DNA from 2 places in the Dokdonia sp. Asnod1-B02 genome. Region 2 is predicted to be linked to the other one. Evidence: riboswitches for the same ligand, from Rfam matches in the RefSeq annotation. Region 2 holds a riboswitch; the other holds the start of a gene.
What was found. A riboswitch is a leader RNA that binds a small molecule or an ion and turns the genes downstream of it on or off. The one in region 2 is predicted to bind thiamine pyrophosphate.
Positions count from the first base shown of each region.

Region 1 (11,452 bases), 1.5 Mb from region 2:
CTAGGGTTGTAATGATCTGTAAGCTGTCCAGCTACAGAAATTACTTTTACATCTGTAATTCCATTATCGGCTAGCATTTTTTCGGCAATCTCTGCTCCAGACATCCCGTTGCGCAATTGCACTTCTGAATAATATTTAAATTTACTTTTGAGCTTGTTGCTTACTAGCATACTCACAAGCCCGATAGCTCCTACAATAATATAGTAGCCCATATATCCTCCTAACATAGTCGTTTATTTTAAAGTTGTTTTAGGTTTCTAAAGTTACAAAAGTATTATGCACAAATTAAGCCAAGATTACAATTCATCTTTTTACTATCAAGAGCCTTAAATACCCGTTGTAATGACAACTACATAAGATTATGGAATACATATGTTGTTTTTAAAAGTTCGCTTTCGCGAAAGCGTAACCCACAACCTATATTGCTAGCGGAACATATGGCACATCAAAAACCTCCGAAATCTCTTGATACACAACATCACCTCCTACTATATTCACTCCTTTTTTAAGAGTAGCATCTTTAAGACATGCAGCTTTCCAACCTTGGTCTGCAATTTTTAACACATAAGGCAGTGTGACATTGGTAAGCGCTACGGTGGAAGTATAAGGCACTGCACCAGGCATATTTGCCACACAATAATGCACCACATCGTCTATAATAAAGACTGGATCTTCGTGCGTAGTAGGTTTTGATGTTTCCACGCAGCCACCTTGATCTACAGCAACATCTACAATTACGGTACCTGGACGCATCTCCTTGAGCATGTCTCGAGTAATAAGCTTTGGCGCTTTTGCACCAGGAATAAGAACACCACCTATAATTAGGTCGTGCGTTTTTATATGTTTACGAATATTAAATTCATTTGAAAATTCTGTCACCACGTGTGGCGGCATGATGTCATTTACATGACGTAGTCGCTTCATGCTAATATCTAGGATGGTTACATGAGCACCTAATCCCGCAGCCATTTTTGCCGCTTGAATTCCCACTACTCCTGCTCCTAAGACTAACACCTTACCAGGACTCACTCCAGGAACTCCACCTAGAAGTACGCCTCGCCCTTTTACAGGCTTCTCTAGATATCGCGCTCCTTGCTGTATAGACATACGACCTGCCACTTCGCTCATAGGCGTAAGCAACGGGAGCGAACGGTCTTCCTCTTCAACCGTTTCATAGGCTATACATATAGACTCGCTGGCAATCATCGCTCTAGTGAGCGGCTCACTAGAGGCAAAGTGAAAATAAGTGAATACGATTTGATCTTTCTTAATGAGCTTATATTCTGGTTCTATGGGCTCCTTAACCTTTACAATCATCTCTGCGCTTGCATAGACCTCCTCAATCGTATCAAGGATTGTTGCACCCGCATCTATATAATGTTGATCTGTAAAACCACTATTAAAGCCAGCTCCTTTTTGAAGATGTACGCTATGACCTCTCTTTACGAGTTCATAGACTCCGCCGGGTGTGATGCCCACCCTGTTTTCATTGTTTTTAATCTCTGTAGGAACACCTATTACCATTGCTTGAATTTTGGCGTCAAGGTAACAGAAAGATAAAAAACTGCAGATTATAAAATACTAAAAATCAAGGGCTCTCATAATGATATTATCAAAAATAGCTATGAATTTCTAGTAATCTGAAAATGCTATTTTTTATCATATTTGATTTTAAAATAGAGCAACAAGAAAGAAGAAATCACTGTAACAGCATTTGCTAAGATAATGGCGAGACTTTCTTTAAGAACACCATAAACGAGCCAGAATACAATCCCTACAAAAAACATAGTAAACATAGGGAGACTCAAACCAGAGACATCCTTAGTTTTCCAGGTTTGATACACCTGAGGCAAGAAAGCCGCCGTAGTAAGTGTGGCTGCAACCAGACCTATAATTTCTATGTTATCAATTCCTGCCATAGCGACAACGTATTATTAATGTAATTACAAAACAAAAGCCTGCTCGTGAGCTATCTGAACACAAGCAAGCTATATATTAAAATCAGGTTATTACCCTACTATATTTACAATCTTACCAGGCACAATAATCACCTTTTTAGGCGTACGACCATCTAGATACATTTGTGTTTTCTCGTTTGCCATAACTACTTTTTCTATCTCATCTTTAGATAGATCTAGTGGTAATTCTAGCGTAAACTTCATCTTCCCATTAAAAGAGATAGGATAGTTCTTTGCACTTTCTACAAGATGACTTGCATCAAATATTGGGAAAGCAGCCTCAGAGATACTTTCTGAGTGACCAAGCTTGCTCCAAATTTCCTCTGCGATATGCGGAGCATAAGGAGCGATGAGTATTACCAGAGACTCAAGTACTTCTCGAGAAGTACACTTTTGTGCTCCTAACTCATTTACAGCGATCATGAATGTAGATACTGAAGTATTAAAACTAAAGTTCTCTATATCCTCTTCTACCTTTTTAATTGTTTTATGTAAAGTTTTGAGGCTGTCTTTACTTGGCGCCTCATCTGTTACATTAAAAGCTTCGTCTGCTCCATTGTGGTAGAGCTTCCAGAATTTCTTTAAGAAGTTATGTACTCCTGTAATTCCTGCCGTGTTCCAAGGTTTTGCCTGCTCAAGCGGACCTAAGAACATCTCATACATACGTAGCGTGTCTGCTCCGTATTGCTCACAGATTTGATCTGGATTTACTACGTTGTACTTAGACTTAGACATTTTTTCAACCTCGCGGCCTACTTTATAAACGCCATCTTCTAAGATAAACTCTGCGTTTTTAAATTCTTCACGCCAGTTCTTGAAAGCTTCTACATCTAGTTCATCTGATGCGTTGACTAAGGAAACGTCTACGTGGATTGCTTGATAAGATTTTCCTTCTAACAACCCAGCAGAAAGAAATTTACTCGTTCCTTCCTCTCTATACACAAAAGCACTAGTCCCCAAAATCATCCCTTGGTTGATCATCTTTTGGAACGGCTCATCTACACTTACGTGTCCTCTATCTTTTAAGAACTTCACCCAGAAACGTGAGTACAATAAGTGCCCAGTTCCGTGCTCAGATCCCCCTATATATAAATCTACATTACCCCAGTAATCCATTGCCTCCTTTGAAGCAAAGACTTCATCACGCTGTGCTTTCTCCATATACCTAAAGAAATACCAGCTACTTCCCGCCCATCCGGGCATGGTGTTGAGTTCTAGCGGGTAAATTCCGTTTTGAGACTTCTGGTCTGCGCTCGAAGTGACAAGATCGTTAGATACTACTTTGTTATTCTTAGTATCCCAAGCCCACACATCTGCACGGCCTAATGGTGGCTCGCCTTCTTCTGTAGGTAGATATTTTTCTACTTCTGGAAGTTTAATAGGTAAATGAGCAACGTCAATCATCTTTGGGATTCCGTTCTCATAATACACTGGGAATGGTTCTCCCCAATAACGCTGGCGGCTAAACACCGCATCACGCAATCTATAGTTTGTTTTACCTGCTCCTGCGCCTATTTTTTCTAACTCGTAAATCGCAAGTTTTACAGCTTTCTTATATTTTAATCCGTTTAAGAAATCTGAGTTTGTGATAACCGTAGTTGCCTTGTCTGAAAAAGCTTCTTCTGAAATATCTACGCCTTCAAAAACGTTAGGAATTGCAATATCAAATTTCTCTGCGAAGTCATAATCACGTTGATCACCACAAGGAACTGCCATCACGGCTCCTGTTCCATAACCAGCAAGTACATAATCTCCTATCCATACTGGAATAGGTTCCTTTGTAAAAGGATGCTCTGCATATGCACCAGTAAATACACCTGAGATAGTTTTTACATCTGCCATACGCTCACGTTCAGAACGCTTTGCTGTTTTTTCAATGTATGCTTCTACAGCTTCTTTTTGTTCTGGAGTTGTAATCTGAGCTACTAACTCATGTTCTGGAGCTAGTGTCATGAAAGACACTCCAAATATCGTATCAGGGCGTGTCGTAAACACCGCTACACTTTCGGCATGATCTTTAAGAGAGAACGTAACCATCGCTCCTACAGATTTTCCTATCCAGTTGCGCTGTGTTTCTTTTATTGATTCGCTCCAGTCTATTCCTTCAAGTCCTTGGATTAAACGCTCTGCATAAGCAGAAATACGCATAGACCATTGTGTCATTTTCTTGCGTATCACCGTATGACCGCCACGCTCAGAAACTCCGTTTACAATCTCATCATTTGCAAGTACGGTTCCAAGTGCTGGGCACCAGTTTACTTCCGTTTCTGCGAGATAGGTAAGGCGATATTGTAATAATATATCTTGTTGTTCTTTTTCTGTAAATGCATTCCACTGCTCTGCAGTAAATGGTGCGATATTATCATCACAGGCAGCGTTTACCTCGGCATTTCCAGTTTTCGCGAAAGCGGAAACCAGCGTTTCTATCGCTTCGGCTTTATCTGCATCCTTATTATACCAAGAATTAAAAAGCTCTGTAAAAATCCACTGCGTCCATTTATAGTATTCAGGATTTGAGGTACGCACCTCACGACTCCAATCAAAAGAAAAGCCAATTTTATCCAGCTGTTTTCTATAACCGGCAATCACATTTCCTTGATTATCTACACCGCCCTCAATATTCACCTTTGTAGTCACCGCAGGATGCTGCCCGGTCTGGATTGCATACTGCTCTGCAGGTAACCCAAAAGAATCATATCCCTGTGGATGCAACACATTAAACCCCTTTAAACGCTTGTAACGCGAGTACACATCACTTGCAATATACCCAAGCGGGTGACCCACGTGAAGCCCTGCCCCAGAAGGATAAGGAAACATATCAAGCACATAATATTTAGGCTTATCACTGTTATTTGACGCGTGAAAAGTGCCTTTATCTGCCCAGTATTGTTGCCATCTGGCTTCTATCTCGTTAAAGTGGTATTTCATGGTATATGTATTATTTATACGCTTTCGCGAAAGCGTGCTCTTCCTCATTTAAGGGGGCAAATTTACAATTAATTATGGGGAATTATATAGTAGGTAATAACATGCTTTGGTTATCATTATAATACTCACTCTTGCTTGCTTATCGTAATGTGATTTCTAGTCGCTACGCTCTGTCGAAATGACTATTTTCTTGCCTGTTGTTCTTGAGGTAATAGCAGTTCATAAATCATCTCATTTACGGGTGTAGGCACACCTAGTCTTTTACCTTCCTTCACGATATAACCATTGAAGTTTTCTAGTTCGCTAGGTTTTCCAGCCATGATATCGCGCTGAGTGGAAGCTGTGGTCTCATGCGCTTGTTTACTAATGGCTTCAAACATATTTTCAATAGTTTTCTCTGAGAGTATGATTCCTTTTGCTTTTGCCACCTCAAATACTTCTTGCGCGGTCTTGCGCATCAGTTCTTTTATATAGGGCTGCTCTCTCATCACGCCTATAGGTACTCTTGTTAATCCACCTATGGCGCTTATGGTTGTGATAAAAAGAAACTTTTGCCAGATGGCTACTTGAATATTATCTGGGACAGCCGCATTAATTCCTGCATCTGTAAATACGGACACTATTTTTTCTAGGCGCCCTGTCTTACTATTATCCTGCTCTCCAAAGAGTATTGCAGGCGCTATATCTGGATTAGAGATCACTCCTGGCGCTTCAATAAAACTTATCATACGGCAAAGTCCTGCGAGCACTTGTGATTTAGGTACCACCGAATTAAGGACCTCTACGTTACTTGCTCCGTTTTGCAAAGGGAGGTATAATGTATTTTCATCACAATATTGCAATATATCTTTTACAGCGCTCTCTATTTGATATGACTTCACTCCAAAGATGACTAGATCTGGCGTTTCAATCTTACTAAGATCATCTGTTGCTAGATACGGAGTCGCTTTAAAGTCTCCTGTTATACTTTTTACTTGTAGTCCATTTTCTTGTATCGCCTTGAGGTGTTCTCCTCTAGCAATCATGGTTACTTTATTTCCAGCAAGTGCGAGTTTCCCTCCAAAGAATCCCCCCACGCCACCGGCTCCGTAAATCAAAATATGCATCGTTTTATTGTTTTCTTAGGACTAGAGAATTCTAGTCAGTTTAAAAATACAGTAAGCGGATTTATTTTTTCTTTATAATATCTTAATTAAAAACTCTAGTATATCTTTGCAAAATCTCAAAGGGGTGCTTTTCACGAAGCTGAGATTATACCCATTGAACCTAGAACAGGTAATGCTGTTTAGGAATGAGGAACATGTCTTTCCAGATAACGCTATACAAATTAGCTTTTCTAGTGTTACCATATTTCTCTTGAGAAGCACTATGGTGCACCCTCTTCAATATGTGCTCACGGCACAGGTATGTAAATGCTAACTTATTTAGAATATTTGCCCTTTGTATTCGTAACTAAACCATATACGGATGAAAAAGATCCTATTGAGTATGATTGCGCTTGCAGGAATTACAGCTAGTGCACAAGAGAAAACAGTGGTAGACACTACAAAAGTAGAGTCACTTGATGAAGTTTTAGTTCGTTCTGTACGAGTAAAAGCCGACTCACCAATTACGCATTCCAACCTTACAAAAAAACAAATTGCAGAGCGCAACTTAGGACAAGACATTGCTACGCAGCTCAACTTTTTACCAAGTGTAGTAACAACCTCAGATGCAGGTGCAGGAATAGGCTACACAGGTTTTAGAGTGCGCGGTACGGGTAATCAAGGCATCAATGTTACTATAAATGGAATCCCATACAATGATGCAGAGAGTGCAACGACGTTCTTTGTAAATCTTCAAGACTTCAGCTCTTCTGTAGAGAGTTTACAGTTACAACGTGGTGTAGGATCTTCTACTAATGGACCTGGAGCCTTTGGAGCAAGTCTTAATATTCTTACAGATGCAATTTCTAACGAGGCATATGGTGAGATTTCTAACTCTTTTGGGTCTTTTGGTACGCGACGTCATAATGTAAAATTTAGCACAGGCTTGCTTAACGATCACATAGAGATATCTGGTCGTTTATCGCAGATTAAGTCTGACGGTTACATCGACCGTGCGTCATCTGATCTTAAATCTTACTTTTTGCAAGCAGCCTATAAGGATGATAATACGCTTATCAAGCTTATCAACTTTGCAGGGTCTGAAGTTACATACCAATCTTGGTTTGGTATAGATGCTGAGACACTAGCCGAAGATAGAACCTTCAACCCTGCAGGACAGTTTACAGATGAGAATGGTGAAACACGCTTTCACGAGAATCAAGTAGATGATTACAAGCAGGATCATTACCAACTGCACTGGAACCAGCGTTATGACAATAACTGGAGCACACAGCTCAGTATAAACTACACCTATGGTAGAGGCTTTTTTGAAGAATACAAGGAGGATGAAGATCTTGCATTTTACAGCATTGCCCCAGTAGTTATAGGTAGTGAAACCATAGAAACATCAGATATTATAAGACGTCGCTGGTTAGACAATGACTTCTATGTGGCAAGTGCGACAGCAAATTACAAGGACAACAAGATTGACTTTGTAGGTGGTGCTTACGGTAGTATTTATGATGGAGACCATTTTGGCGAAGTGATTTGGGCGCGTTTTGCTAGTGATAGTGAGACTGGTGACAACTATTACTTCGGGACTGGAAAGAAAAAAGAATTTTCTGCTTTCGCGAAAGCGAACTACCGCTTCAATTCTAAATGGAGTGGATACTTAGACCTACAGCAGCGCTTTATCTCATACACTACAGACGGAATCAACTCTGACGTTGCCGAATTTATTGTAGACGAAGACTATAGTTTCTTTAACCCGAAAGCAGGTCTTTCTTATAAAATAGACAGCGAAAACCAATTATATGCATCTTTTGCAAGAGCAAATCGCGAACCTAACCGTACAGATTTTGAAAACGGAGCACCGCGTCCAGAGCGTCTTAACGACTGGGAATTAGGATGGAGATACAACACGAGCCGCGTGTCGCTTAATGTAAATGGATATTATATGGGATATCGTGACCAGCTAGTTCTTACTGGAGCGCTAGATGATGTAGGAGCACCTATACGTGCAAACAGTGGTGAGAGTTATAGAGTAGGTATTGAAATAGATGCTGCAGTTGCGATTACTGATAAGTTAATGATACAACCTAACCTGGCGCTAAGTACAAATAAAAACAAAGACTTCGTTTTTGAAAGAGATGGTGTATTAACAAACCTAGGCAATACAAATATCTCTTATTCTCCAGATGTAGTAGTGGGTAACACCATAAGCTATAAACCTGCAGAAAATCTAAGATTGAGCTTCTTATCAAAATATGTAGGAGAACAATATCTAGGGAACATCGATAGCGACTTTTCAAAGCTAGACAGTTACTTTACAAATGATTTAAATATAAGTTATGAGATAAAGGATGTGTCTGTTTTTAAATCAATTATCCTTAACGGATTAGTAAACAACATCTTTAATATAGACTATGTGTCTAACGGGTATTTCTTCACCTATGATGATGATTTCTCAGTACCTAATGAGATTACAACAATTGAAGGAGCGGGCTATTATCCGCAGGCGGGAATTAACTTCTTAGTAGGAGCTACACTTAAATTTTAAGGGATAAACGACCTTATTATTTAATTTTCGCTATATTTAAGACACTAAAATTAAACAATGTGTAATCAGTTGGGGGACTGAACTACAAATTGTAAGTGAGAAGCCGCCTCTTTTGAGTCGGCTTCTTTTTTTACTTTTAGTTAAATACGGTGATGCTATTACCAGAAGCATTTACTCGGTAATTAAGCATTGTGTATTCTAGCACTTCATTATTAGACTGCCCAGTAAAGAGGTTGTAACTATTATCATCATCACACTGGCATTTTACATTGATACCATCTATGACCATAAGTGAGCAATCATTAGGCGCATGGTTAGGATCTGATGCTTCCCACGCAACAATGCTGCTACCTGTATTAATAACAAAAAGACCACGTATACCTCCATTTTGAACATAGATAGGGTTACTTGGGATTTCTAAATCTAGTACTTGGATAGCGCTCAATTGCGTAGAAAAGTTCACATCTAGTAAGAAAGGATTACGCTGGTTTCCATCATCACTATTTGTGCATGAAAAACAAAAGACAATAAGAATAACAAAGGTCAATATCTGACGCATAGAAGTATTTTTTTTACGCTTTCGCGAAAGCGTGATTTCAATAATTTAGGCTCGCAAGGTACCATAAAACGGTAAAGGATTTAAAATATTTTGTATATTCGTGAGACACGTCCCGAAGAGGGACTTTTTTTATGTGTATGCATAAAATGACAACATTTTTAAACTAATTATACTTAAACCGGATCTATTATGAGTAAGGTAAATTATTATACACCAGAGGGCTTAAAAAAGCTTAAGGACGAACTAAATCAACTACGCGATGTAGAGCGCCCAAAGGCGTCGCAAGACATTGCAGATGCTCGTGACAAAGGAGATTTAAGTGAGAATGCCGAATATGATGCCGCAAAGGAAGCGCAAGGTATGCTAGAAATGCGTATTGCTAAACTAGAAAACCTAGCCTCAAATGCACGTATCATTGACGAGTCACAGCTGGACACTTCTAAAGTACTAGTACACTCTAGCGTCAAGATTAAAAATCAAATAAATGGCGCTATGATGACCTACAAACTAGTAGCTCAAAATGAAGCCGACATTAAAAAGGGCCTCATCTCTGTAGACTCACCTATAGGTAGAGGACTGCTAGGCAAGGAAGTAGGTGAAGTAGCCGAAATTCAAGTGCCAAGTGGCGTGATGAAATTTGACATTGTTTCTATCTCAAGGGACTAAGTAGAACTTGAAGTTGAAGTTGAAGTTGAAGTTGAACGAGAAGTTGAAAAATGAAGATGGCTAAAGAATTATAATATGAGCGATAAACCTTTCGATTTGAGTGAACGACTGGAAGATTTTGCTGCTGCGGTTATTATACTTTACAGTAAAAAACCATCTTCATTTGCTGCAGAATATCTCGCAAAACAATTGATAAGATCATCTTGCTCATCTGCTTTAAACTATGGAGAAGCCTTAGGGGCGGGAACTACTAACGATAAAGTTCACAAACTTAGAATTTGTTTAAAAGAACTAAGAGAAAGCATGCGCAATCTCAACATTCTAGTTAAAGCAAATATATTATCCGAAGACAATCTCGCATCGCTTAGAAATGAAAACGATCAACTCATAAGAATAATCGTCACCAGAATTAAAAATAGTAAATAAGGAGCTTGTTCGAGTTCAGTTTCAATTTCAATTTCAAATTATGCCAAGCATTTTCACGAAGATTATAAATAAAGAAATTCCAGGACACATCGTTGCCGAAGATGATAAACACATCGCTATTCTGGATGTAAATCCTAATGCAAAAGGACATATACTTTGTATTCCTAAAAAAGAGGTAAATAAAATATTTGATCTTGAGGAACAAGAATATCTCGACCTCATGCTATTTTCTCGTAAGGTTGCTATCGTACTAGAAAAAGCAGTGCCTTGTAAACGCGTAGGCGTTTCTGTAATAGGTCTTGAAGTTCCTCACGTGCACGTACACCTTGTACCACTACAAACTATGGAAGATATCCAGTTTAAGAAAAAAGTGACGCTTAGCGATGGTGAGTTTAAAGAGCTTGTAGAGGTTATAAAAAGGGAGTTTTAGAAACATAAACACCTGCTATTCAATTAATAATATTTCTAACTTTCTAAACTATTTGTAAGATTTTTCTTTGTTTGTTCGTTTTTTTTTTTTTAGGTTTGAAACTCATTAATCTAAAAACCAATATATTATGAAGAAAATTTTATTTCTAATTGTTTCCTCTTTTATTTCATTTAATGCATTTGCCACAAATATAAATGACTTTAAAGAAGAACAAGGTGAAGACTGTGTTGATTTTGCTCAAGAAGGCATTCAACTAGAGATGGACACCTTTGGCCCTATGACTTTTACTGAATATAACTACGCATTTCTCGCATGGTATGATTTATGCGATCAAGCTAAAAACTAAAACCACTTAAAACTAAAATATGAAAAAAATAATTTTAACCGCTTTACTCACTATATGCTTAACGAACTCTGGATTTGCTAATGTAATAATTTCAGATTGTACGCAATTTGCTCATGATGCTGTGGCATATGAAGAAGAGCAATTAGGAGTACAATATGACTTCAACACTTATTTGGAAGTTATGAATCAATGGGACATGCTTTGCAAAGCTGCAGAACAATAAATATATTAAGAATCAATGGGGATGATAAAAGTTTATTATCCCTATTAAATTATTTGTAAATGAAATTAATATTTAGCTTACTTTTCGGCTTATCATTTTTTGTAATACATTCACAACAGTCAATAGTAACCTATAGCAAAAGGCTCTTAATAGATGATTCTGGAAAACAAAACATAAAAAAAGTTGCGGCCATAAATTCTTCCTTCGAAAAGCTCTCGTTCACTTTGAGATACAATAAAGAAGAATCTATATTTAAAATGGATGACTTCTT
Region 1 is NZ_JBEFNW010000002.1:579,403-590,854, reverse strand. Features, by position in the region: gene ACJJVU_RS02720 (zinc metallopeptidase) at 1-227, opposite strand, end outside; gene ald (alanine dehydrogenase) at 418-1,524, opposite strand; gene ACJJVU_RS02710 (SemiSWEET family sugar transporter) at 1,650-1,919, opposite strand; gene leuS (leucine--tRNA ligase) at 2,010-4,886, opposite strand; gene ACJJVU_RS02700 (ketopantoate reductase family protein) at 5,069-5,992, opposite strand; TPP riboswitch at 6,103-6,194, shown strand; gene ACJJVU_RS02695 (TonB-dependent receptor) at 6,354-8,531, shown strand; gene ACJJVU_RS02690 (hypothetical protein) at 8,668-9,090, opposite strand; gene greA (transcription elongation factor GreA) at 9,280-9,756, shown strand; gene ACJJVU_RS02680 (four helix bundle protein) at 9,832-10,182, shown strand; gene ACJJVU_RS02675 (HIT family protein) at 10,223-10,612, shown strand; gene ACJJVU_RS02670 (hypothetical protein) at 10,740-10,958, shown strand; gene ACJJVU_RS02665 (hypothetical protein) at 10,978-11,181, shown strand; gene ACJJVU_RS02660 (GLPGLI family protein) at 11,241-11,452, shown strand, end outside.
Region 1: linked by a shared signal. The riboswitch ahead of ACJJVU_RS02695 (TonB-dependent receptor) and the one ahead of thiS (sulfur carrier protein ThiS) in region 2 are both predicted to bind thiamine pyrophosphate.

Region 2 (11,452 bases):
ATTTTGGCGTTCCCTTTCAGGTCAGGCTTTCGCTACTCGCTTTTTTATTAACGAAATATTCATAAAAAGAGCTCAAACATATAGCCTGCGGTGAGCGCAGTCGAACCGCTCAATCCTTAACGCGAACTGTTTTATTGTTATCTTTTTAGTCCTCTAAATATCACTTTCATGCGTTTGAAATATCCTCTAATCTTAGTATAGCCTGCGGTGAGCGCAGTCTAACCGCTCAATCCTTAACGCGAGCTGTTTTATACATGGTTATATGTGCTTTCCTGATGTTACTATTCTCAAAAAGCTTGTTTCATTTTTCTAAAGCTAGCTAGAGGATTCTCTGCTTTCCAAATACTTCCCAAAACAGCAATTCCGTTATAGCCTAGTTGTTTGACTTGTGCTACATTTTCTGGGCGGATTCCGCCTAGGGCGATGATTGTTTTATCACTGTTATTTACATCAAAGCCACGGCCTTTATAACCTTCCTTTGATATGGAATTAAACACAGGACTCAAAAAGTGATAATCAAATTCAAAATAGCAGTCTTCTAAGGCTTGCAAATCATGAAAAGAAGAGCTTATCGTTTTTCCGAACATGTTTAATCCTTTAAAATACTTACCAGGATTATCTATGTGATCTATGCGATGCTGTTCCTTAAAATGGATTCCTTTTAGATTGAATTCGTTGATTATCATATGATGATCGTGCACTACAATCCTGTCATGAAATACCGTATCAATCTGTTGTATATAGGCGCAATATTCCTCATAATTTTTATGTGGTTTTCTTACATGATAGCATGCTAATCCTTGTTTAAATAACTTGTTGATTATTTCTATTTCATTAGGGATATCATTTTCTGGTGATAGTACGATGATCATGTTTTTGAGTTAAGGATTGTAATGAAAATCCTTTTGCCTTTTTCTGGCAAAAGATTGTAGTGGAAAGCCTGCCCACGCTTTTGCAGCGTGGGAACTCCCACATCTTTTTACAGATATACTTCGGAACCTTTGGCTTTAAATTCTTTAGACTTTTCTTCCATTCCTTTTTGGATGACCTCGTTATCGACTATGTCATTTACAGCAGCAAAATCGCGGACTTCTTGAGAAATTTTCATGGAGCAGAATTTTGGTCCGCACATTGAGCAGAAGTGAGCCACTTTTGCTCCTGCAGCTGGTAAGGTTTCATCGTGATACTCACGAGCGCGCTCTGGATCGAGACCTAGATTGAACTGATCTTCCCAGCGAAACTCAAAACGTGCCATACTCAGCGCATTATCTCGATGTTGTGAACCTGGGTGACCTTTGGCCAGATCTGCAGCATGCGCCGCTAGTTTGTATGTAACCACACCAACGCGCACGTCTTCTTTATTGGGTAATCCAAGGTGTTCTTTTGGAGTAACGTAGCACAACATCGCACAACCATACCAGCCTATCATGGCAGCACCAATACCTGAGGTAATATGGTCATATCCAGGCGCAATATCTGTGGTAAGCGGCCCTAAGGTGTAAAAAGGAGCTTCATCGCAAAGTTCGATTTGCTTTTCCATATTTTCCTTAATCATGTGCATCGGTACGTGACCAGGACCTTCTATAAAGCACTGAACATCATGCTTACGAGCGATTTGTGTAAGTTCGCCTAGTGTTTCTAGCTCAGCAAATTGTGCCTCATCATTTGCATCTGCCACAGATCCTGGGCGTAAACCGTCACCTAATGAAAAGGCAACGTCGTATTGTTTTAAAATCTCACAGATATCTTCAAAATGCGTATATAAAAAGCTCTCTTTATGATGTGCAAGACACCACTTTGCCATGATAGATCCGCCACGAGAGACGATACCGGTCACACGATTTGCGGTCATGGGCACATAACGCAACAACACACCGGCGTGTATGGTAAAATAGTCTACGCCTTGCTCTGCTTGCTCAATTAAGGTATCCTTAAAAATCTCCCATGTAAGATCTTCGGCAACGCCATTTACTTTTTCTAACGCTTGGTAAATAGGAACTGTTCCCACGGGAACAGGGGAGTTGCGTATGATCCACTCGCGGGTCTCATGTATGTTTTCACCAGTAGATAAATCCATGATATTATCTGCTCCCCAGCGGCATGCCCACACAGCTTTTTCTACTTCTTCCTCAATGGACGAGGTAACTGCAGAGTTTCCAATATTTGCATTAATCTTTACCAAGAAATTACGCCCTAAAATCATAGGCTCTGCTTCTGGGTGGTTGATGTTTGATGGGATTACGGCACGGCCTCTTGCAACTTCTGAGCGTACAAATTCTGGCGTGATTTTATCAGGAATAGATGCGCCAAAATGTTCTCCTTTATGTTGCTTTCTAATCTCCGTCATCTCATCGATACGCTGATTTTCGCGAATAGCGATATACTCCATTTCTGGAGTGATGATTCCTTGTTTTGCATAATGCAGCTGCGTTACATTCTCACCTTTTTTTGCACGCATAGGCTTCTTTAAAAGCTTAAAACGCATGTGATCTAGACTCTTATCATTAAGACGCTCATTGCAATAGGTAGAGGAGTAGCTGTCTAATTGTTCTACATTATTGCGCTCCAAAATCCACGACTCACGTATGCGCTCTAAACCGCTGTGTATATTGATTTCTTTTTTTGGATCTGTATATGGTCCAGAGGTGTCATACACCGTTACTGGCTCGTTAGGTGTTTTCTTTTTGGTCATAGAATCCACAGTATCACTAAGCGCAATCTCGCGCATAGCCACTTTAATTTGTGGATGTATCGTACCATTTACGTAGATTTTTTTTGAATTAGGAAATGGATTTCGGGTAATGCCGCCTTGCTTAGGCGCAGTGTCTCTATTTTTCATCTTTCTGGATTAATTAATGATGTTTTTTTACTCTTGAAGTACCTAGAAGTCGCTATTATCCACCTTGTGTGGCTTTAATAATAAGCACCGCATCGCCATCATCAGGAATGGTAGAAACCCAATGTGATCTGGTAATAATGCGCTCATTAATAGCCACAGCAATCCCACTAACCGAAATGTCGAGTTGGGTGAGAATCTGGTCTAGTGTGACCTGTGCTGGAAATTGATACGAGGTTTGATTGACCTTTATGTTTATCATGTTTAATACAATTATGAAGCATTGTGCTTCGGTTATATAAACGATAAAGGAATGAGAAGGATAGAATTAAAAATAGAGGAAGTGCGCAGTGGTGCAAGAACCTCTAACTTTTCCCTACGTTGGTATTAACCAAATCAGGTTCTAAGGATTTTTCTCAAACTAATTTAATAGCTACTCCTAAAGTTTAGACTTTAAAAGTAGCAATAATTCTGAACTAGACGAGAGAAAATGTAAAAAAAATAAAATGTTAAGTTTTGGATGGTAGGTTTTTATGGGGATTGGAAACGTAATCTGCTTATTTATAAAATACCTAATAAACCCTTAGAATGCAGCATAAATCAGCTATTACTAACCGCAAAACGCATTACAAAATGAGTGCCTTCATTGGGTTTACTTGTACAGAAAAGTTCGCCTCCATTCATTTCAACAAAGTCTTTTGTGATGAGTAGTCCAAAACCCGTTCCTTGCTCGCCCTTAGTGCCTAAAGTTGTCTTAGGAATACAATCTTTAACAAGATTTTTGTGCCAGCTAGTTGTCATTCCCACGCCAAAATCTTGTACGCCTATTTCAATACCATCTGGGCATTTCTTGCTTGATAATATGACATTTTGATTCTTTGTACTAAATTTTATGGCATTTGAAATCAAATTACGTAAGACCACTTTAAACATATTTTCATCAATAAATAGGGTAGGCGTTTCAATTTCGAATAATAGTTTTACATCTTTCTCTTTTGCTGAGCGTTCATATTGCTTAGCTATAGATGTAAAGATTTCTTGAATATCACAATCCTTTTTATTGAGTTTAATTCCCTCTAGCTGGTTATATGACCAGTCTAGTAACGCACTCACCATAGCAATTCTATCATCCAGTTCATTTTTAAGACTTTGTGAGATCTCTTTTAGTTCATTATCCTCAATTTGGTTTTCAAGTAGATTAACCAGCAGGGCGATATTATGTAACGGTCCTCTAACGTCATGTGTAAGCAAAGAGAACAGCTTGTTCTTAAGAGAATTGACAGATTCAAGCTCGTGGTTTTTACTTTCTAAATCCTTTTTTGCGATTTGTAAATCTTTCGTCTGCTTGTCTACCTCTAAGGCAAGGATTTTATTAGTTTCTACTTGTGTTCTTATGTTTTCGTCTTCAATAGACTTAAACTTATAGCCAATTAAAATAGAGAAGAGAATGAGTTGTAGAGTGATGAGAATTGAAGTGATTAATACAATAAAATGTTTGTCTACAGTATAAGCATCTTTTAAAAACCATGCGCTTATATAGATGACTGAGGAGAGTAGCATTGGGGAGTATGCATACAAATAGTACTTATTAAACTTTTCTTCATTAAATAAGCGAATCCCAGAGAAAATATTCAATAATACGGATAGCAAAGCAGTAATCGCTGCAGACATTACTAGCGAACTATGCAACCAAGGAATATGGAGAGTTAGAATATTAAGAACAAAAAGAATTGGGATTAAAACTGTGGTATATTTTAAAAAAGTATAACTGCGTGATATTTTAGGATGATTGCCGCGATGAATATTTAAATAATTGGTTGTAAACAATAAGAATCCAAAAGTGGTGGTCATTGCAGAGATAAGTGATCCATTTTTTTGAATAACCTCAGGAAGATATCCCTCCGGAAATAGTGACCAACTCCAATGCAATGTAAGTCCAAATATAATGATACAGTAATGGCATAAAATTTTATGCCGTAAAATTAAATAAGATACGAAGTGGTATATTCCAAAAACGCCAAAGATTGCGGTAAATATGGAAACCATTAAATAATTAATATCAAAACTATTCATATGGGGCGGTGGTTAGTTAAGAATATAATACAAGTATCATAACTAAGAATTTACGATTTTTATCTAGATCCTTAATTATGTTTCAAAAGTTTAAAACATAAATAAATTGCAATTATGAATAGGGATTCTAAAACTTTAAATATTAGGCAGTTGTCTCTGTAATATAGCAAAAAAATCGCTTTCTCTGAAAATTACCTGCTTAAAAATTACAGTAAATAATTCTGAATTACTTAAAATTTGGTTGTTGAATTCTGAATAATATGCGGATTCTGTAAAGCGTATATTTCTCTAAACAAGACTAAAACAGCTTACCTCTAATTACTGAATAGTAGATTTAAGCATCTGAAATTAAAGAAGTAACAAATATTTATTATTATGTGGCATTTTATCGTAATAATGTCTTTTCCAGTGACTTTTAAATTAATCTTTGCTATCTTTTAATGCCCCAAATGTATTAAAGTTGAAAAACAAGCTACTTTTAGTCCTACTTGTATGTTGCTATTGTGCACCTATTTTATCTCAAAATAGTGCTAGTGACGTTATAGATAGCGTCAGTATTTTTATTTCCTTATCTAAGGATGAAAACATAAGCGGGAATTATAAGGATGGATTAACATTTGCAACTTCTGCAGTGCAATATGCAAATCAAGGAAAGGATAAAACCTTACAAGCAAAGGCTTATGTGAGTCTGGCAAATACCTATCAAGCTATAAAAGATTTCGCTTCCGCGAAAAATTACTATAACCTCGCACTCGATAAAAAGACAGATGATTACTTCGTAAACGTAGCTTCACTCAATGGTCTCGGTAATATATACTCAATGGATATTACCACGGCAGACGAGGCTGCTGCTTATTTTGAAAAGTCTATCGTATACACACTAGAGGCAGGCAAAAATGAGCATTCCTTTTATACCTATTACAATATAGCGGGCATGTACCTTAATTTTAAAGATCCAGATAAAGCATATCCTTACATTCTAGAAGCCGATACGTTGTTACCTAACATTGACAAGGAAGACCCAATCTACGGGCTCCTGCAACAGTTGAACTTTGCTATTTATTATAACCAAAAAGAAGATCATAGACTGGCGCTCACCTTTATTAATAACGCACTAGAGATAGGAGAGAAGCATAGTCTCACCAGAGAACTTATAGATATTTATGATTTTAAAAGTGAGATACATCAAGAGCTAGGAGAATATGATGCGGCTCTAGAAAGCCTTAGAAAACATTTCTATTATAAAGACTTAGATTTTAATGAGGTAAAAAACCTCCAAATAGAACAAGTTGAAGCAGATTTTAAAGTAAAGGAGTTCCAACAAAAAGCCGAAGCATCTCAATTAAAATCCAACGTTATCATCTTTGGAAGCATTGGTGCGCTGTTATTTTTAAGTACCTCCTTTTTAATCTTTTATAATCGGAAGAGACGATTATCATTCTTAGCGCTTGAAAAAAATAATAAGGCGCTATTACAAGCCAAAAATGAAGCAGAACACGCTCACAAATTAAAATCTGAGCTATTAGTTAATATTAGTCACGACTTAAGAACACCCTTGTACGGAGTGGTAGGAATTACAGAGATGCTTATAGAAAATCCTTCCATTATTAAGACAAATAAAAGTCTTCTAAATGCGTTAAAATTCTCTGGAGATCATTTAAAATCGGTGGTAAATAACATATTAAAGATTAATGAGGTAGAGTCTAACAACATTACGATTAAGCGTACGAAGGTTCATTTACATAACCTCTTAGAGAATATTGTCACCTCCTTAAATTATCTAGCAAACCAGCAAAAAACGGAACTACGACTAGCTATTGCAGATGAGATTTCCAGCTACTACATCTTAGATGAAACTAATCTTACAGAGGTTCTTTTAAAACTCATTGATAATGCGCTTAAAAACACAAAAAATGGTACTGTAACGCTCAGTGTAAGTTTAGCTGAAAAAGAAAAAGGCATGGATCGCATCACTTTTAAAGTCTCAGACACAGGAACAGGTATCTCTAAAGAAAATCTAGCCATCATTTTTGATAGTTTTAAACAAGCTAATACAGAAGAAAACACCTCATACGGCATTGGTCTTGGACTGCCTATCGTTAAGTCCTTAATGAAAGTGATGGGTAGTAAATTATCTGTCACCAGTGAAGTAGGAGTAGGATCGCAATTCTCGTTTATCCTAGCATGCGAAGTTGCAAATGAGATTGATGAGCGAGCGGTGGTTTCTGAATCTAAGAGCCTAGAAATACTAGTCGTTGAGGACAATAAGATCAACCAACTAGTAACTCAAAAACTAATAAGAACGCTTGGTCACAAGTGTACCATTGCTGTAAATGGAGAAGAAGCTATAAAAGAATACCACAACACCCATTTTGATCTCATCTTAATGGATCTCAATATGCCCGTGATGAACGGATTTGAAGCCTCAGAAGTTATTTCTGCAGAGAACAAGCAAATTCCCATCATAGCATTAACAGCACTAGAAATAAGCGAGGTAAAAGATCGATGTCGCAATGTGGGCATACGTGATATTATCAATAAGCCTATAAACAAAGAAGCGCTTGAAGATATCATACAGGAGAATGTACACCCTATAACTATTACCTAGATTTTTAAAGTGTACAATTCCTCTTATAACATATTTTATACTTTACCTTAGCTAAAACCCACACCTTGAGCTGCTTTTATCTTTTTAATGACTAAAATGAGTATCAAGCAACTCAGAACAGCTCTTTATAACAATTCTTGCATATACTTTTTGATATCAACGTCATTGTAAAAACGATTAACCATCTCCGTGTATAGATCTGTAAATCTTTTGTTATCAATAAGGTTTCCAAAAATAGATTCCAGCTTTATAAAGCTTAAAGCATCTTCTGTAGTCTTCTTTGCTGCTTGATGCAACTCCTCTTTCATTTCGTCTTGAATGACTAGTTTTTGCCCGTTTTGGTTTTCTTGTTTGTCACTATAATAACACCAAGCTACTAAAACAAGTGTCGCATATTTGATACTTCCACCAGTAGCTAAATTCTCTTGAATGGTTGCAATTAAAAACTTTGGAAGCTTTGCCGAGCTCTCTGAACAGATACGATCTACACTATCCTTAATGTTAGGATTCCCAAATCGTTCTAGCAGACTATCCTTGTAATCTGCTAGATTAATACCTTTAATCTCACCTAAAACTGGTGTTGCTTCTTCGTCAAAAAAGGCACGTAAATACTGTGCGAATAGCTCATCTTGTACACATACATCTATAGTAGGGTGGCCGTGTAGCACACCTAAAAGTCCTAACACAGAATGCCCAGCGTTAAGCAGACGCAATTTCATTTTCTCATAAGGAACTACATCGGGTACAAACTGGACGCCTACTTTTTCAAAAGCGGGTCTTCCATTAGAAAAATTATCTTCTACCACCCATTGTATAAAAGGTTCGCAGGTAACGGGCCATTCATCTTCCACGCCATAAGTATCAGCTAGTAGTTTGATGTCTTCTTGCGTGGTTACAGGCGTGATACGATCTACCATACTATTGGGAAAACTCACCTCTTTTTCTATCCACTGTGCTAGTGTAGGGTCTTGCGCTTTCGCGAAAGCGAGCAACATTTTCTGTATCATATTGCCGTTATGCTCAATATTGTCACAAGACAGTACGGTAAAAGCAGGTAGTCCTTCATCACGACGTCTTTTTAAGGATGCTGTAAGAAAACCATATACTGTTTTTGGGTCGTCAGGATGTGCGAGTTCGTGCTGAATCTGCGGATTTTCAAAATTGAATTCACCTGTATTAGGATTAAAATTGTATCCACCTTCAGTGATGGTTAATGATACAATCTTTGTTTCAGGTGCTGCCATACGGGTGATGACAGCCTCTGGGTCGTCTGTGCCCATTTTAAAATCGACAATGGAGCCAATGACTTCTGCCTCCTTTTTTCCGTCTGGATGCTGAACCATCAAGGTGTAGAGATGGTCTTGTTTCTTGAAAATATCGTGAAGTTTTTGATCATTTTGGCGCAAGCCTATTCCACAAATTTCCCATTCTGATGCTTCACCCAGTTGTCTGATTTGATGCACGTAGTATGCAAGATGAGCGCGATGAAAACCACCTACGCCTATGTGTACAATGCCTGCCTTATCTGGCGAACGATCATACGTAGGTACTGGTATTTGTTTGCCTATTTCGGCTAGATTTTCTTGATTAAGTGGTGTCAATTTTCCCATTAGATAGTTGCGTTTTTTGATTTTCCTCTTCGTAATGCCCAATATGCAAATACAAAATAAAGGATAGTACAGATAAAAGTGTACGTATAAAATAGTTGTCTATTGTCAATATATTCTGTCTCAGAAGCACTGCCAAACATCACATTACAAGCCAGTGCTAGACTAGCTATAAGTGCTGAAATTGCTAAGAATTTTAATGTCTTTGAAAACATAGAAGTATCCTTAACCTGCACATCTTCTTGTGCGGCTTGTTGCTCTTGAAAACGTTTTATAGTTTCCTCTCTAAGTGCTTCTTCTTTTACCTCTTCTGTATAACTATCTTTTGCCCCATATCTAGATGCAAGGAAGGTGTACATAGCGATGGTAAAAAACCAAGTAGGAATAAAGAGGTAGTAAAAGGATATCACATCTAGCGCTTGCAGTCCGAAGCCAAAAACTAAGCCTAATCCCCAAGAGGCAACAGCCGGCATACTAAATTTAAGCTTGCGGTACGATGACCAGTATCTTGTAAATCCTATTCTAGGGAAGATTTGATGTTCTGTAAATACAATCGCACCTACTGGAACTACGAGTAGTCCTGCATAGGTGAGGAGTGGTAAAATCTGTGAGAATACAAAAGGAAAACAAGCGATAGTCACGGTTACCAAGCCAACGACAATAGTTGTTTTCTTTCTAGAATGATTTGAAAAAATGGCCTGAGCAGCGAGACCTGCTCTATATAAATTTGTTATTGCTGTAGTCCATCCTGCAACAATCACAATGACAAAACCAGACCAACCTAAAGCGTAATAAGCAACATCACCTGGATCAAGTTCTACAATAGATTTGCCTAAAATAACGGCAGCACCAGCTCCCATAATTCCTGCAGCAATCCACGCTACGTAGTGACCAAACATCATTCCCGTACTAGAAGCGTAGGCATAGTTTTTCTTTTTGGCAAAACGTAATAATGCCATATCCACCAGTCCAAAATGGGTGATTGTATTTGCCGCCCATCCAAAACCGATAACCTCTACGAGTCCAATTCCAGTCTCACCATCGCTATTAATTCCTGTCCAGATGGATTGATTACCTAGCGTCATAAAATCTGCCCAATTTGATGGTATGGTTTTATCTAACACATCTAGAGACAATGCAGGCAGCAGCACCATTGCACCTCCTGTAAACATTACAAAAAGCCAAGGCGCACAGAGACCAGAGAACTCAGAAACGGCATTAAAACCATAGAGTGCGATAGAAACCACAACTATACCCACCGCCAATACAATCAATACAAACCAAGCATTTGTGGGATACCAATTAAGTTGCGCAGGAATATCAAATGCAAAACGTACTGCTGTGGACGATACCGTAATCATCGCCGCCGAAATAACAGAAAAGATGATCACATTTGCCCAATTATATAACTTGGTCATCGAGTCACCCGCTATCTTATTGAGATAGGTGTAGAGGCTTAAACGAGTTTCTACAGCGATAGGGGAGGTGATGAATCTCCAACTTAACACAGCCAGAATATTACCGATTAACAATCCTAGAATAATATCTGAAGTTTTGGCTCCCAATGCGACAAAGGTCGCCCCAATTACAAACTCTGTTGCTGCTACGTGCTCTGCAGCGTAAAGACCCGCAAAATGCGTCCAATCTTTTAATTTATTTTTTCCTACGGGTAGCTGTTCTTCATCTACCGATTTTAAGTGGTCGAACTCTTTGGTTTGTTTACTCATATGTTGCGATCATTTTTCTGGAACTTCTAAGGTAAATAAAAACTGTAAGTGAGCAGTGATTTGCCTTGGACTTTTATAGGTGTAATTAATCGCTTTTGTGGTGGGGACATTACAGAAGGGAATAACTGTGTTATAGATGGTCGCAGTTTTTAGGGGATTTGCTTGACTTTGTGAAAAATATTATGTGATTGCGGTTTTTAGTAAGGGTTGTTGCTGGTAGTGGTTTATTTTTGGGATGTGGATGGGAGATCGATTTCTGAAGCAACGATAAAAGAGTGAAGAGGGAATATGTATGAAATGGCTAATAACCTAGCTGTTTTTTAAGTTTTATATTATTTGGGTCTTCTTTAAAAGCAGGTATTGAATGCCAATAATATAAGAAAACTGCTCTTGATTCTTTTGAAAAAGGTCCATACTGCTCTAGTACTTTTGTAAAGTGTTGCAATCCTAAAACTGTATTTTTTATTGCTAAAACTCTTTGGTCATTTTCACTCGCAGGAGCCTTATATGCTGGAGATTCATTTATGTAATCATTTAAAGCCTTTTCGGAACCAAATATATACTGATCATGGCGTTCCTCAATATCATAATTTATAGTCAT
Region 2 is NZ_JBEFNW010000002.1:2,092,733-2,104,184, reverse strand. Features, by position in the region: gene ACJJVU_RS09635 (thiamine phosphate synthase) at 288-872, opposite strand; gene thiC (phosphomethylpyrimidine synthase ThiC) at 980-2,839, opposite strand; gene thiS (sulfur carrier protein ThiS) at 2,895-3,098, opposite strand; TPP riboswitch at 3,193-3,287, opposite strand; gene ACJJVU_RS09620 (ATP-binding protein) at 3,437-4,909, opposite strand; gene ACJJVU_RS09615 (response regulator) at 5,370-7,517, shown strand; gene ACJJVU_RS09610 (mannitol dehydrogenase family protein) at 7,643-9,127, opposite strand; gene ACJJVU_RS09605 (purine-cytosine permease family protein) at 9,127-10,851, opposite strand; gene ACJJVU_RS09600 (DUF4238 domain-containing protein) at 11,153-11,452, opposite strand, start outside.